Stieleria sp. JC731: one gene and its partner. The protein of the gene in region 2 interacts with the protein of the main gene of each other region in a pairwise test. Links are inferred from orthologs where the notes say so. Each region holds a gene or a part of one and is shown on either strand. Other genes may lie near its edges.

What was found. Proteins that work in one complex are often made in the same cells at the same time.
Region 1: the proteins of rho (region 2) and nusG interact in binary tests that used the Escherichia coli proteins (3 or more experiments, as listed by UniProt). The link is inferred for Stieleria sp. JC731 from one-to-one orthologs.

The regions. Positions count from the first base shown.
Region 1 is NZ_JAJKFQ010000011.1:118,014-125,634, forward strand. Bases 1,571-4,320 are described here. They hold nusG (transcription termination/antitermination protein NusG), read right to left. Parts: upstream 3,405-4,320; coding sequence 2,736-3,404; downstream 1,571-2,735. Other genes in these bases: LOC67_RS17545 (class I SAM-dependent methyltransferase), read right to left, coding at 1,571-2,090; rplK (50S ribosomal protein L11), read right to left, coding at 2,254-2,679; secE (preprotein translocase subunit SecE), read right to left, coding at 3,481-3,939. Outside these bases: MFS transporter, read left to right, coding at 1-714; more of class I SAM-dependent methyltransferase, read right to left, coding at 819-1,570; tuf (elongation factor Tu), read right to left, coding at 4,373-5,569; MBL fold metallo-hydrolase, read right to left, coding at 7,319-7,621. UniProt on the Escherichia coli protein: Part of the processive rRNA transcription and antitermination complex (rrnTAC). The complex forms an RNA-chaperone ring around the RNA exit tunnel of RNA polymerase (RNAP).
Region 2 is NZ_JAJKFQ010000011.1:1,569,833-1,577,514, forward strand. The notes cover bases 4,872-7,682. They hold rho (transcription termination factor Rho), read right to left. Parts: upstream 7,105-7,682; coding sequence 5,638-7,104; downstream 4,872-5,637. Other genes in these bases: LOC67_RS22485 (prolyl oligopeptidase family serine peptidase), read left to right, coding at 4,872-5,040; ribH (6,7-dimethyl-8-ribityllumazine synthase), read right to left, coding at 5,172-5,648; coaE (dephospho-CoA kinase), read right to left, coding at 7,610-7,682. Also shown: patatin-like phospholipase family protein, read left to right, coding at 1-549; RNA polymerase sigma factor, read left to right, coding at 794-1,447; tetratricopeptide repeat protein, read right to left, coding at 1,522-3,882; more of prolyl oligopeptidase family serine peptidase, read left to right, coding at 4,324-4,871. UniProt on the Escherichia coli protein: Facilitates transcription termination by a mechanism that involves Rho binding to the nascent RNA, activation of Rho's RNA-dependent ATPase activity, and release of the mRNA from the DNA template.

The DNA.
Region 1 (7,621 bases), 1.5 Mb from region 2 along the record:
GAATCGCCTAAATGGCAAGAGAAGAAGGCTGCCGGGCAACTTCGCCGGCCAAGTTTGAAAGAGCTGTTTTCGCCAGGATTGCGGAAGACAACTATCGTGACAACGTTGATGTTCGCTTGCAGCTACGGTGCTGCGTTTGGTGCACTACAGCAAACGCCTTCGATCGTTCCAGGATTGCAGGACGTGAAAGATCAAACGGAGTCTTTGCCGGTTCCAAAACGCAAACAATTGGAACAGCAAATCGCGGCGACCGTGAATGGATACCAAGAAATCGGTGGATTGATTGGCCGATTCGTTTTCGCGAGCCTGGCGATCTTTGTTGTCAGTCGGAGATCCCTACTGCGGATGTTTCAGTGGCCTGGCTTGATCGTCGTGCCATTGGTCTATTTCTTTGCCGTTGGCCAAGGATTGGACGCGCTCAAGATGGGGATTTTCGTTGCCGGATTGTTGACTGTCGCTCAGTTCAGCTTCTGGGGCAACTACCTGCCGCAGGCTTTTCCGCTTCATTTGCGAGGGACCGGCGAAAGTTTTGCAGCGAATATTGGTGGTCGAATGATCGGAACATCCTTCGCCGCCGTGACGGCTTGGTTGATCACGGTGATACCATCGCATCATCCCGCAACGGCTGCAGGCATCGTTGCACTGCTGACCTATCTCGTGGGCAGTCTGCTTTCGTTCTTTTTGGATGAACCAAAAGACGTCGAGACAGAGTAGCCAAAGGCTATTGATGTGTATCGTTGTCGCGAGGTGGCAAATACCGAATTAGGTTCGGCCACTTCGCGATCTTTGGAATGCGCAGTTAGAGCCGATAAGCTGCTTTATGCTTCGCTAATCACCGCGTACTGGCGGCGACCGGCTTTGCCGATCCAAAGTGTGATGGGATGTTCGCCGCAGGTTCGGTATCGACGTTCCAGAGCGTTCGCATCGCTCGATGAAGATCGTGTTTTCACCCGTTGCGGAAAGCTGTTCATCTGACGCAAGGTCTTTCTGAGTTTCCGGTCGTCACTGCTGCCGGTCCAAAGCACTTGTTTACTGATAACTGCAGGGTTTTCTAAATCAGTGTCCGATGTCAGAAAACCTGTGGGGCCCCCGAGCATGCTTAGATCATGCTGCTGCGCAAAGCTCTCTGTTAGGGTCGCGGCGCGAATGGCGGCGTCGGGGTCGATGATGAATGACTTGGGTGTTTGAACGACTTCGGCAGTCGCGGTTTGAAAAATGTCAGCGGTAATATGGAATACGGAAATTGAATCACTGCGCAAGCTGATCGCGCTGCGTCCGCCAGGTTTTATTAAAGCAGCTGGTGACTTTTGATCCGGTGACTTGGCAGCCAGTAACTTTGCGGCAAGCGTCTTCTCGGCCAGCGAGATAGCTTCGCCTGACAAGATTGTTTGTTCACGAACGCTGCCGTTGAGCGAGATCCAAGCCCGGTGCCTTTCGGGATGCTCGTCTACGATTGAAGCTGGCGCGATTTTGACAAGCGCCGCTGTCGACTGATCGAAGCACCTTTCGGCGAATGACCAAGGCGGTGAATAGCAATCGACCTGAGTGGTGCGTCGATTATCGCTGCGGCGGTCTGGATCTAAGTGCAACGCCGCGTTTGCAATCACGATGTCTTCGACGTTCTGTGCTCGAACGATCGCAGTGCTTGCTGAAGACCCATGGTTATCCAGATTGCGCCTCGCCATTGCCGCAATGGTTGGGTCCAAGTCAACGAGCTGCAATGTGGAATCGTGTGCTTGGGAATTTGAGAATGCGATCCCATCTGCGCCGATACCACAACAGAGATCGAAACTGTCGCCGCTGGGTAGCCAAGAGGACTTCAGTTCGGCCACTGCAGATGGTGTTGACTGCGCCAATGACCTTTCGTCACACCACCAAAACCCGTCACCCAGTTTACGCCTCGCTTTCGTCTGAAGCTGAAGAACATGGGCGACAAACATGACTTCATCAGAAGGCACGGTTTGTCGAAGGATGCGTTCGACGTCAATCGCGGATCCTGCCAAGTCATCGTCGAGCTGCTCCAGCGAGTGTTCCAGCTGTTGAAGCTGATCAACGCGTCGACGGAATTGATCTTGGGGCGGTATTGTCACGACGAACGCCTAGGGGAAGACAAGCAGCAACGTCGAATTTTGCGAAGCAGCCAAAGAAAAACGCCACCCTGCCAGCTGTCGAGTCCATAAGGAGTGACAGCCAAGTGAGGCGGCGTTGCGACGGTCATCTAGTTAGACCAATGCAAATTCGGCCGAAGGGGAACTAACCTTCGACTTCGATGCCCATGCTGCGAGCGGTGCCTTCGATCATGCGAATGGCTTGGTCCATGCTGCGTGCGTTAAGGTCAGCCATCTTTTTGGTGGCGATTTCTTCGCACTGTGCGCGAGTGACTTTGGCAACCTTTTCGATGTGCGGCACGCCGCTTCCCTTCGCAATACCAGCAGCTTGCTTCAGCAGCGAAGCAGCTGGAGGGCTTTTGGTGATGAATTCGAAGCTACGGTCGTTGTAAACGGTCACGATCACGGGGATCGGAGTTCCGTTGTACTCTTTGGTGCGATCGTTGAACGCTTGGACGAATTGTCCGAGGTTAACACCGAACTTACCTAGCGAGGTACCTACAGGAGGTGCTGGAGTTGCTTGGCCGCCAGGAACTTGGAATTTTGCTTGGCCGGTGACTTGCTTTGCCATGACTGCTTATCTGTCTTCTAGACGTTGTGTTTATTTTGGAGGGGCCGATAGGTTAACTACAGTGGCTCAACTTGCCAGTGGTGTAATTCCATCGGAACGCTCCGACCAAAGATATTGATGATCACGGTGATGCGACCGTTTGCTTCGTCGACGGAATCGACATCGCCTTCTTGATTCTCGAAATTGCCTTCCTTGACACGGACGCGATCGCCCACTTTGAAGGGGATGCCGACCTTGATTGGCGCGTCCTCTTCATCCTCGGTTTCGGGACGGTTGATAAAGCGATCGACATCAGCTGGGTCCATTGGCATCGGTTTGCCGGCGGATCCGGTGAAATCGCTGATCCCGCCCGTTTCACGAACGAGGAACCATGTGTCGTCGTTGATTGCCATCCGAGCCATGATATAGCCCGGCAGCAATTTGCGTTTGGTAATCCGTTTCTTGCCGTCGCGAGTGAACGTGGCAACGTCTTCACTGGGAACGACGACGTCTCCGAAGAATTCTTCCATGCCTTCCATGCGGATGCGTTTTCGCAATGCATCGGCGATGGAATCTTCGCGGTTGAACGCAACCTTCAGGATGTACCAATCCATGTCGACTTCGGGCGACGAACCTTGATCGCCATCGGACGATTCGACTTCGGCTTCTTCGGCCGCCGCGGATTGATCGGCGTCCGATGAAAGTTCGGGGTCATCGGATTCGATGGGTTGCGGTTCTTCCGACATGTGATGGATGCGTGTGCGTTGTGCGAATTAGCGGGTGGCGAATATTAAATCGCCTAAGTTCTTGATTGGCAAGCGTCTAGGCAGTTGCCCAGAGCAGATTGAAGAAGGCTTGCCAAAAGATGTCAAACAGGAATAGCGAGACCGCGAGAATGACGATGGTCAAGATCACGACGATGGACGCTCGCTTGACTTCATCACGAGCGGGCCAGGTGACCTTCTTCATCTCGGCTTCGACCGCAATGAGAAAGTCCGCGAACACGGGCCAGTTGACGAGTCGAAAGGCGAACCAGAAGCCAACCAAGACCAGTGCAAGCGGCACACCAACGACCAGCACGTTGTTGCTGGAGGTGCCGTTGAGGGTCGAGTAAAGTGACCACGCACCGAGTGCGACGATCAGCCAGATCGACAAAGCGGTCAACTGGCGAACGATGCGACCCTGGTTTGGCTTGAAGACGGTCGCGTGGAACAGTTCACTGACAAGCGAACTGCCGCTGGCAGTCGAATTCGCGTTGTTCCCGGCGATATCTCGAGACACGGTATGTCCTTGTGTTGGTAGTGGCCGCTTCTTGGCCGACGGAATAATTGCCGACAAGTCTTGACCGCGATGACAAAAACCGGGGCGTCCGAGGGGGGGCGTTTCCTGGGTGGCCGTCAATCGGCGGCGAAAACTGACGCGCCAATGGCGCTAACAGGCTCATCGTACTGGCAACCCAAGTCTTGGCACCAGACCAGCACGAAGGCTGTTAAAAAGCAGGAGTGGAGGGACTCGAACCCCCAGCCGCTGGTTTTGGAAACCAGAGCTCTGCCAATTGAGCTACACTCCTTTGCCAAAGCGGTAGCAGATGCACACCACTTCGGTGAAATATTCTAACGCAGAGAACCAACGACCCGACAGACGGTTCGTTGGCTCTCCGGTGGATTTCTTCAAGATTTGACCGGTGGGCACCGGCCCCATCGGTCAGCCGAGATTACTCGACGATCTTGGTGACGACGCCCGAACCGACGGTTCGGCCACCTTCGCGAATCGCGAAACGAACACCGTCGTCCATCGCGATTGGCTTGTGCAGTTCGACGGTCACTTTGACGTTATCGCCTGGCATGCACATTTCAGCGCCTTCCAAGTTTGCAGTTCCGGTCACGTCAGTGGTACGGAAGTAAAACTGTGGGCGGTAGCCGCTGAAGAATGGGGTGTGACGTCCACCTTCGTCTTTGCTCAAGCAGTAAACTTCAGCTTCGAACTTGGTGTGAGGGGTGATCGATCCTGGCTTCGCCAAAACCTGACCACGTTGGATTTCTTCACGCTTGACACCACGCAGAAGGCAACCGACGTTGTCACCAGCGCGACCTTCGTTCATTTCCTTGCGGAACATTTCAACGCCGGTACAGGTGGTTTTTGCCGAGTCGCTCTTCAGGCCGACGATTTCGACTTCTTCGCCGACTTTGATGACACCACGCTCGATACGACCGGTCGCAACAGTACCACGACCTTCGATCGAGAAGACGTCTTCGATCGCCATCAAGAATGGCTTGTCGTCTTCACGGACAGGCTCAGGAATGTACTCGTCCAGTGCGTCCATCAGTTCGCTGATGCACTTGCTGGCGTCTGGGTCTGCTGGGTTGTTGTATGCAGGCAGTGACGAACCTTGGATGACAGGAACGTCATCACCTGGGAAGTCGTACTTGCTAAGCAGTTCGCGAGCTTCCAGTTCGACCAATTCCAGAAGTTCTGGATCGTCGACCAAGTCGCACTTGTTCAAGTAAACAACGATGTAAGGAACACCAACCTGACGAGCGAGCAGAACGTGCTCTTTCGTTTGAGGCATAGGTCCGTCAGCAGCCGAAACGACGAGGATCGCTCCGTCCATCTGAGCAGCACCGGTGATCATGTTCTTGACGAAGTCAGCGTGACCGGGGCAGTCGATGTGTGCGTAGTGACGGTTGTCGCTTTCGTACTCGACGTGAGCAACGGCGATCGTGACGGTCTTGGTCGCGTCACGAACGGTACCGCCTTTAGCGATATCCGAATAACCCTTCGCTTGAGCCAGTCCCTTTGCTGCTTGGACGGCTAGGATAGCGCCAGTGGTTGTTGTTTTACCGTGGTCAATGTGTCCAATGGTGCCGACGTTAACGTGGGGCTTGGTCCGTTCAAATTGTGCCTTGGCCATTTCTTACTCACCTGTGTTCGGCGATCTGCTACCAGCCCGAGGATACGCCCCAGGCGAGCCCATCAATACGGCGGCCGCGTTCACACCCACGGAAATTCGCCCTACCGACGGTCGCAACGACCGAACGTTTTCTTCTAAACAGACAGAAAATCGTATCCACGAACGTCCACCACGGACGCTGTGGTAATTGCTTTGCATGGGCCGGATAGTGGATCATTCTTGACCACCACCGGCGAGGGTGCGTAGTTGTTGCGAAAAGTCTTGATTCTTGCAATTGCTGATTGCAAAAAATCAGAAAGATCGATAGGAACTTTCTGGATTTCACATTCCGGAAAGTTGACCTAAGTCTTGCCCAGACGACAAGCTGCTGATGGGACTTGAACCCATGACCTCTTCCTTACCAAGGAAGTGCTCTACCACTGAGCTACAGCAGCGACAATCGTTTTGTTGGCAAGTGCCAGCCGTACCCTTTGAGCCGCTGTGCTATCAGCGGCAATTGAAGAGCGGGTGAAGGGAATCGAACCCTCGTATTCAGCTTGGAAGGCTGCTGCACTACCATTGTGCTACACCCGCTTTCCGGAAGGCTTTCTCGCGATCGATGAAGTCAGAGATCAGCTCTCCTGCCTTCCAGCTCATCGACCGCAAATGGGGGCTACTGGATTCGAACCAGTGTAGACATAGTCAGCGGATTTACAGTCCGCCCCCTTTAACCACTCGGGCAAACCCCCTTCCGTTTTCCTCTCGGCGATACTCTTGGCTGTCGTCTTCTTCGATGCTTCCGTTAGGAAATCAAATCCGTCTTCGTCAGGTCTGCCGTTTGGGCCCAGCTTTGTTCCCCGCTTCGCGGTTCCCGCCACCGAGTTCGATCAGCTTGTTCAATTAAGCCAAGCTGGTCAAGCTAGCGGAGGGACTCGAACCCACGGCCGGCTGATTACAAATCAGCTGCTCTACCAACTGAGCTACGCTAGCAATGGTTCGTCGCCAAAGCCGACATTCCCGATCACAGCCAGTGCGATCGCTTGGGAGAGGCAGAGTTTAGCAATCGATCGTTTTGGGGCAAGCCGGAATTAGGCCCAACTGTCCGCAATTGCGATCACCTTTTTTTCTCTGCACTATTCTCCCTAACCGACAGCCTGTTAATGCTTGTGGTTCGGTAGGTACGCAATCATTCGGCAGGATCCCTCACACGCATGAGAATTCTTGTGGCGTTTTTGTTCCAAACGTGTGCCGACCGCAGGCCCTGAACCCACCTTCGCTTCTCTTTGCGAATCAGCGGCAAACCCGTGTTTTTAGGGGTTTTCTGTTCATCTTCGGTGCCATTGAACGCTGGGCCAAAACCAAATTGCCACACCGAAAAAAAGTGATCGTACAGTGACCGTGCTATGGCCCCAGGGAGTGTTCCACGCGTTGGAATCGTTGTTCGTCCCGCATCGAAGGGCATCGACTCCCACCTGTGGCGGGCAAATCACGTTAGGCGTCCACGGCGGATATTTTCTCAGCGGCCGCCGATTTTTTGAAGTTCTGCATTCGCACACGCACCACAGGACATTGCCCATTCCACTCAAGTCGCCAAGTTGCGTTTCATTCGCTTGTGGCGGTGATAGTAGGCTGCCACTAGTGCTTCGATCCGACTCGCTTTTGGGATTAGCCGCATGGCGTTAGCCACGGTTTCAGCGCAATAACCGGGGCTAACGCCCGTCGGCTGATGACCCGAACCCGTTTTTTCATATGGAACGAAGCACTGGGAAATTAGTTGCCAAAGTGAACTAGCATCCGGTCTTCAGCAAGCGAGGACTGGATCGAGGTTGATCGCAATCCTGCTATGACGTCGTCCAGCATCGCCGATGGATTCGGATCGATCGGATTGACGTGAGTCAGCAAAAGCTTTTTGGGGTTGGCGAGTTTCGCAATTTCGGCCAATCGCGAGCAGTAAGTGTGACCTGTCTTTTCAGCTTGGTCTGCCAAGTGATCCTGAAAATAGCACTCGTGCATCAACAGGTCCGCATCCGCATTGAACTGCTTTGCCCGGTCATCGATCTGCCCTGTCGTGTC
Region 2 (7,682 bases):
CGTGGTGGCAGGTTTGAAACCAAACTTCGTCGCTACATGGGTGAATTGACGTTTCAGCAAGCCGATTTGCCATTGTCGATCACGACTTTGGATCTGATCAGTGGCGAACAACAGATCCGCCGTGATGGGGATTTGGTTCAGGCGGTATTGCAAAGTATCAACCACCCGGTCTTCGGTCGGCCAATCATCCAGGACGGTCAAATGCTGGTTGACGGAGGCGTATTGATGAACGTGCCGGCTTCGGTCCTCCGTAGCGAAGGCTGTGATCAAGTCATTTCCATCGATGTGGGGTCGACGATTACCACGGATTATGGAAAAGACCGCAAAGGCAATCTGAAGAAGCCTAGCTACTTTTCGACACTTTTACGGGCGATGGACATCAGTCGGCGGCATTGCAGCGCCCTGCATCGCGAAGAAAGCGACCTGATCATTATCCCACAGACGAGCGATTTTCGGATCGAAGATTTCCATGCGGTGGATGCGTTGATCGATGCCGGTCGTGAAGCAGGGGAAAAAGCGATCGACAATGTCAAACGGCTGGTTGGATAAGCGTTCAGAAATCACTGGTCAGCGGGCTGTCTGACCGCAGTGATGTCTGAGGCGAGCTTCCTTTGGTGGCTCTTTTGAGTTCAAACACAGTGTTTTACAATATCTTTTGCGACATCGGCGATCGCTTGTGCTGCGACGCTGCGAAACGATAAACGCTGTGGTTGGCGAAAAATTTGTCACGATGCCTGTGACCTTCATTGATTCGCCCTCACTTTCGGTGCCCAAACTTCGCGTCTGAATACGTATGACTTCATCAAATGACCCTTCCGCTGACGAAATCTTGGTCTCCCAGATTCGGGACGGCGATTCGTCTGCGTGGCAATCATTGATCGAACGCTATGAGGGGCGGTTACTCGCCTACACTCGCAGCCGCATCCGTGATTCGGCGGCTGCTGAGGATATCGTGCAGGAGGCATTTGTTGGATTTCTGGTCAGCCTCCCGAACTACGATGGCAGTCGGCCTCTGGAAAGCTACCTGTTTTCGATTTGCGCTTACAAGTTGACAGACCATCTAAGACGTGAAGGCAGACGCCCGACGATCCAGTTGCAAGGTCGGAAAAGCAGCTCCAGTGAAATCGATCTTCCATCTGGAGGACGTGTCGCCAGTAGCATCGCCAGAAGTGTCGAGCGAAAGAAGTTAGAGGCGACAGCAATCGGTGACGCCATCGAAGAACAGATTCAGCGCTGGAAAGAGTCCGGCAACTGGATCAAGCTTCAGGCGATGGAACTGATCATCGTTCTCGGTTGGGGAAATAAGCAGGTCGCCGAAAAGCTTGGTCTAACCGAGCAACAAGTGGCGAACTACAAAAGCGACTTTCTTATCCGGATGAAGTCGATCGTGAAACGCGCCGGGCTTGACGAAGGAGTCTTCCCCGAACTTGCCGATGACGCAGTTTAACTGCGCATCACTTTCAAAAATAATGGTCTTCAGTGACCAGATTTTCGTTTCAGCTGCCCATCGTTTGGATTCCATCAAACGTTAGTTCGACTCGCCGCATCCATGGATCCGATGGGCAAATGCAACGCAGGCGAAGATGTCGCCGAGCTAGACTGGCACCAGTGTCGCCAAATCGCTCGGTATGCCTTTTCGACTTCGGTAACGAACCGTTGTTCATCCGCAATCGTTTGGACCGTTTGTTGACGAAGGGACTTTCGAAGCTCCCGCAGCTGATCGAGATCGGACGCAAGTTGGCCCAATTTCTCGCCGTATTCGCTCTCATCTTTTGCAATCCACTGCGGGTATCCGAGATGATGCACGATACCGGCTGTTCCCCGTGATGGGCGGTTGTTCCCATAGATCGCAATCATCGGAACGCCCATCCATAGCGCTTGCATTGTCGTCGTGCCACCTGCCCACGGTGTCACGTCCAACCCGATGTCAATTTCCTTGTAGATCTCTAAGTACGATTTGCCCGTGAACTGGTTCTGGATGTCGATACGCGCATCTTCAATTCCACGTTCAACCAATGCCGCACGCAATTCGGCCATCGATCGATCGTTGAAGCGCGTATTGAACGCCAGTAGGTGGGCATCGGGATTGGCGTGTAACGCGGCTGCCCAGAAGTCATGAGTCTTCGCCGAAATTTTGAAGGGTCGGTGCAATGATCCGAACGTGATATGCCCCTTCGTATCTGCTGGCAACGGCGTCAGTTCGGGGGCGTGCTCGGGCGGCAGGAACGAAAATGATCCGCCAGGAATCCGAAGCAATTGCTCGGTATGCCAAGTCGGTTCGTCCGGAGGATTTTGAACTTCACAGGTGAATGTGTAGTCGATCGCTTTCAACCCAGTCGTGTTAGGGTATCCGAGCCACGAGATCTGAATCGGTGCAGGCTTCATGGACCATGCCGTCAGTCGGTTACCGAACGTATGGCCAGAAAGGTCGACAAGGATATCGATCTGATCGTCCAAGACTTGTTGAAAGACCTGCTGATCTGAAAAGCCAAATGTCACCCGCCAGTGGTCGGTCATGGCTTTTAGCTTTTCCGTGACACTGTCATTTGTGGTGTGCTCGTAATAACAGAATGTTTCAAACTGTTCATTATCGCGAAGACGGAGTAGCGGTTCAAAAAATCCCGCGACAGCATGTTGGCGCAGGTCGGCCGACGCATAGCCGATGCGAAGTTTTCTTGTTTCGGTCCGGTCATTGCTATGCCCGTTAAAAGGTTGCTTGCAACCGTAGGCTTCGCCCCATTGTTTGTGGGCTTCAAAAAGTTGTTGCGGTGAAACTTCGGGATCGCCCGTCATTAGATAGACTAAACAGCCATGGACTTCGCTCATCGAATTGTCAATCGAGATTGCTTTTTCGAAACAGATTCGTGCTTCATCGCGACGTTCGGATTCGATGTGAATGAAGCCCAATGAGCAAAGGGCGTGTGCATCGTTCGGCGACAATTCCAGCGAGCGGTAAAGCTGTTCTTCAGCACCCTTCAAATCACCTAGATCTTGCAGTGTTGTTGCGAGGTAGTGCATCGCTTTGCTGCAACCGGGAAACTCATCAATGATGCCGGTGAAAAGCTCTTTTGCTTCTTGGTGCTGTCCGAGTTTGACAAAGGATCGGGCATGTGTCAGGCGGGATACCAGATCGTTTGGACGAGCTTTGATCACCTGGTTAAGAACTTCGATCGACTCATTCAGTCGACATTGTCTGCGAAGGCACTCACCCAAGTTCCCGAGGATGTCGAGCTTGTTTTCATCTTCGACACTACCGCCTGATGTCTCGGAGAGGGATTCAATGCGTTCGAGCAACTGACGATAGATGGCTTCAGCATCGTAGAGCTGATTCTGTCGAACCAAGCAATTCGCAAGGTTCATCGAAGCCTGTGTAAATTCGGGTTGCCGCTTGAGAACGATTTCGAATTTCGCTTGCGCCTCTTTCAACTGCCCCAGCTCAAGCAGCAGAACACCTAGGTTGTTAACCAATTCGGTGTTATCAGGATCCAGCTCAATTGCCTTGTTTAATAGGGCGATCGCATGGAGTGAGTTGTCGCTGGCATGCTCAATCAACGCGAGATGGCCCAGCAAGGTCGGCGATTCCCCACTGAAGGCTATCGCCTTTTGAAGACACTCAATTGCATCCGGGTAGATCCCGCCGCTGTAAAGCGTCATCCCAAGAAGATGCCAAGCGTTCGCATTGGTTGGGTCTTTGGCGATCACTTCGCAGTAGATGTTTTTGGCAGCTTCTAGCTGTCCTGCTTGTTGCAGCTTGATCGCATTGTCGAGTTGTTGATTCAGAGCAGCGTTGACTTGCTGATCCGCAGAAATCGTGTTGGTATCCGCATGCATCATCCGCCGTCGAGCTCGGCTTCGCTTGGGTTTTGCTTTGCTGCGTGCCATCGTCTATCTGCCCTCGGTCACCAACCAATTTTCGACACGACTGGATGTGTCGTCGTTCTGTACCACTTAATCGTCTTCGGCAAAACGATCGATCTGGGTTGATCAGAAGGCCGATTTGATAGAGCGTCATGATGCCCAGATTGGCTGCAATCACGGGTGTAATCGAGATTGAATCGACAAAAGACAGACTTCGATTGCCGCGTCAATGATGAAGTAGTTTCGTGCGGGTTTTCGGACAGCCCCATTCTTGCCACACTTTCGGGAGCTGTCGCTACTGGATGACACATGATCAGGGTCTATCTGCCGAGCCTCGCTTCTGGCCAGAAATTCTTCGTGACCGGGGGTTGTAAGGCAACTTGGGTCGTGTCACAGGCGGATCCGTCATCGAGTAAAATTGCATGCCTCGTTTGGACCCCTTAATTCTCGATTGGTGTTAGCAAAATGATTTTGAAGCGATGGCTTGCGGTCTGTCTTCTTTCGCAGCTTGCTCTGCTCGGCGGCGTTTCGGCGGAAGAGTCGTCTCAGTCTGCAAAGACGCTGGATATTAGCGTTCCAGTTCATATGGACTACCTTCTTTCGCTTCCTGAAGGCTATGAACCCGATGGAAAGGCAGTGCCCCTATTGCTATTTCTGCATGGGGCGGGGGAACGCGGTGACGACATTAACGTGGTCAAGAAGCACGGACCACCGAAGATGATCGCGGCGGGAGAAAAATTCCCGTTCATCGTCGTGTCACCCCAATGTAAGAAAGGGAAAATCTGGGAACCCTTCCAACTGAGCGCTTTGCTTGACCAAGTGATTCGTGACCACAACGTGGACGAGTCCCGCGTCTACGTCACCGGTCTCAGTATGGGAGGCTTCGGAACCTGGGCTTTGGCAGCCTATTCGCCAGAGCGGTTTGCTGCGATCGCACCGATCTGTGGTGGCAGCGAGCTATTCCGAGCCCGAAATTTGAAAGAGCTACCGATTTGGGTTTTCCACGGTGCGAAAGATTCTGTGGTGCCGCTATCGCGATCGCAAGACATGGTCGATGCGCTGAAGAAGCAAGGCAACGAGCCAAAATTTACGATCTATCCCGAGGCTCAACACGACTCGTGGACGGAGACTTACAACAATCCAGAATTATACGAATGGTTGTTGTCGCATCAGTCGAAGTAAGAGCTATCTATCGTCGACGTTGCATCGGTGAAGGTAGCGTGCTTTCCCGCTGGATTGGCGTCGTGGACGGCGAATTCGTCAGGGCCCCAACCTGAAAATCATCAGGTTGTTATGGTGCACTTTGGTCGGGACTATGTCGCGCCCAGTTTGACGCCCAGTCGCAGTAGCTCAAGCGCCGCGTCGGCAGCTTCTTCACCTTTGTTGCCGACCGTGCCGCCACTGCGCTGCAAGGCTTGATCCAGCGTATTGCAAGTGAGCAACCCGAAACCGATCGGTTTTCGGGTTGTCAAACCAAGATCCATGATCGCATCGCTGACGGAACGATTGATGTGTTCGTCATGTGTGGTTTCGCCTTTGATCACACATCCCAGTACGATCGCGGCGATCACGTCCACGCCATCAAGTGCATTCGCGCATACCAGCGGCAATTCCCAAGCTCCGGGAACACGGACGACGCTGATAGCGGAATCCTGATAGCCAGCTTCACGAAGGGTTTTCAGGCTTCCCTGTACCAGCGAATCGCAAATGCTTTCGTTGTACCGACTGGCGATGATGACAATTTTGCCTTCGGGGAGATTGCCTTCGATACCAGTGACTTCAGTCGACATCCTTCACACTCATTAGAAATTCGGCATTGTTTTGTGTTTTGGACAGTCGCTTGACCATGTCAGCCATCGCGTCGCTAGGCGACGATTCGACCATCGCTCGACGCAATGATGAAATACGCTGAAACTCGTCTTTATCGAGCAGCATTTCTTCGCGTCGGGTGCCGCTACGACTGATGTCAATCGCGGGCCAAATTCGGCGTTCAACCAAACCGCGGTCCAAAACAATCTCAAGATTGCCGGTGCCTTTGAATTCTTCAAAGATCACATCATCCATCTTACTTCCGGTATCGACAAGGGCGGTGGCCAGGATCGTCAACGATCCGCCCTCTTCCGTCTTGCGCGCCGATCCAAAGATGGCTTTGGGCTTTTGCATCGCGCCGGCATCAAGACCGCCGGTCAGCAATTTGCCCGTCGATTCACCGTCACTGTTGTGTGCTCGTGCAAGTCGAGTGATGGAATCTAAGAAAACGACGACATCGACTCCAGACTCGACCATTCGTTTCGCTTTCTCGATCACCATCTGAGCGACTTGGATGTGACGCTGTGCCGGTTCATCGAATGTGCTGCTGATCACCTCGCACTGTGGTCCGCGGACTTCGCGTTCCATATCGGTGACTTCTTCGGGGCGTTCGTCTATCAACAAGATGAAGACGTAGGCTTCCGGATAGTTATGCAAAACGGCGCGAGCCATGTTCTGCATCAAAATTGTTTTTCCCGCGCGGGGTGGGCTGACAATCAGTCCGCGTTGACCAAATCCGATCGGGGTCAGCATGTCAACGATTCGGGTCGACAGTTCGTCAGCGCTATGCTCCATCATGATGCGGCGATCAGGATGCAGCGGTGTTAGTTCTTCGAACGGGATCGACGAGTTGCGCTGCGACGGGTCGCGACGATTGATCGCTTCGATACGCAGTAACGCGAAGTAACGCTCGTTTTCTTTCGGTGGTCGAATCTGACCGGCAACGTGGCTGCCAGTTTGCAGACCGAAGCGACGAATCTGGCTCGGTGACACATAGATGTCGTCGGGGCAGGAAACATAGTGATGTTTGCTGCTGCGTAAAAATCCGAAGCCGTCGGGCAAGATTTCTAAGGTGCCTTCGCCGTACATCAAACCGCCAGCCTTCATGCGGTTCTTTAGAATGGCAAAGATCAATTCTTGCTTGGAAGTCTCTTCTGTTTCCTCGATGCCTTCGGATTGGGCCAATTCAAGAATTGCTGACTCGCTCATCGCTTGTAGCTCGGCCAGCGATGTTTGCGGCCCATCGGCACCGGACGGAATGCCGACGCGTTTACCGACCTTGGTCGCTTCGCTAACGATTTCTTCAGGAAGCGAAAGCGGATCACGTTCGGCATCTAATTCACGGATACGTTGATCAACGACTTTATCGGGGTGCCGCTGAGTCGGGCGCCCGCGTCTTCCTGGGTAACCCCGGGAATTGCTATGCCGTTTGTGCATGCGGTCATCGCCGCGAAAATTATCGCCCGAAGGCCCTTTCGATTGCATGATATTGGGCGTCCATGGGGACGCAGGTGAAGAGAAGGAGTGGAGTTGTCAGCTTGCGCTGGGAGGGATGGAGAAGGGAAAAGCTCTCCTACTCAAGGAGGAACCGCGAGGTTAGCGAATGCCGGGTGCGGCTTGCGAACTGGTTTAAGTGGTTTTCGACGTTTCGAGATCTCGAAGGCCGGAAAATTGAAAAGGTTTACGTGACTAGGCACGATACAACTTAGTCAAAACCTTGCTCGACGTGTTGCCAAACAAGGGCTCTACGCAAGGCGACCGAGTTTGGGTCATCCCATCCCCTCTGCGGTCGCTTCCGTGCAGCCTGTTGGAATTTTGTCTCGCGAGTGCTTTGCAGCGAATTAGGTTCCGGAAAACCGACGTTAATGTCGCTTGTGGCGACGTAGATTCTTCGGCGGTTGCGTGTCGACAATTCCAACAATCCGCGGTCGCAATCAATCGGCTAATCGGAAAGACAATGCTTTCCTTGCCCCTTTAGATGGCTCTCGGGGCGCCGATTATTTAACGACTTCATC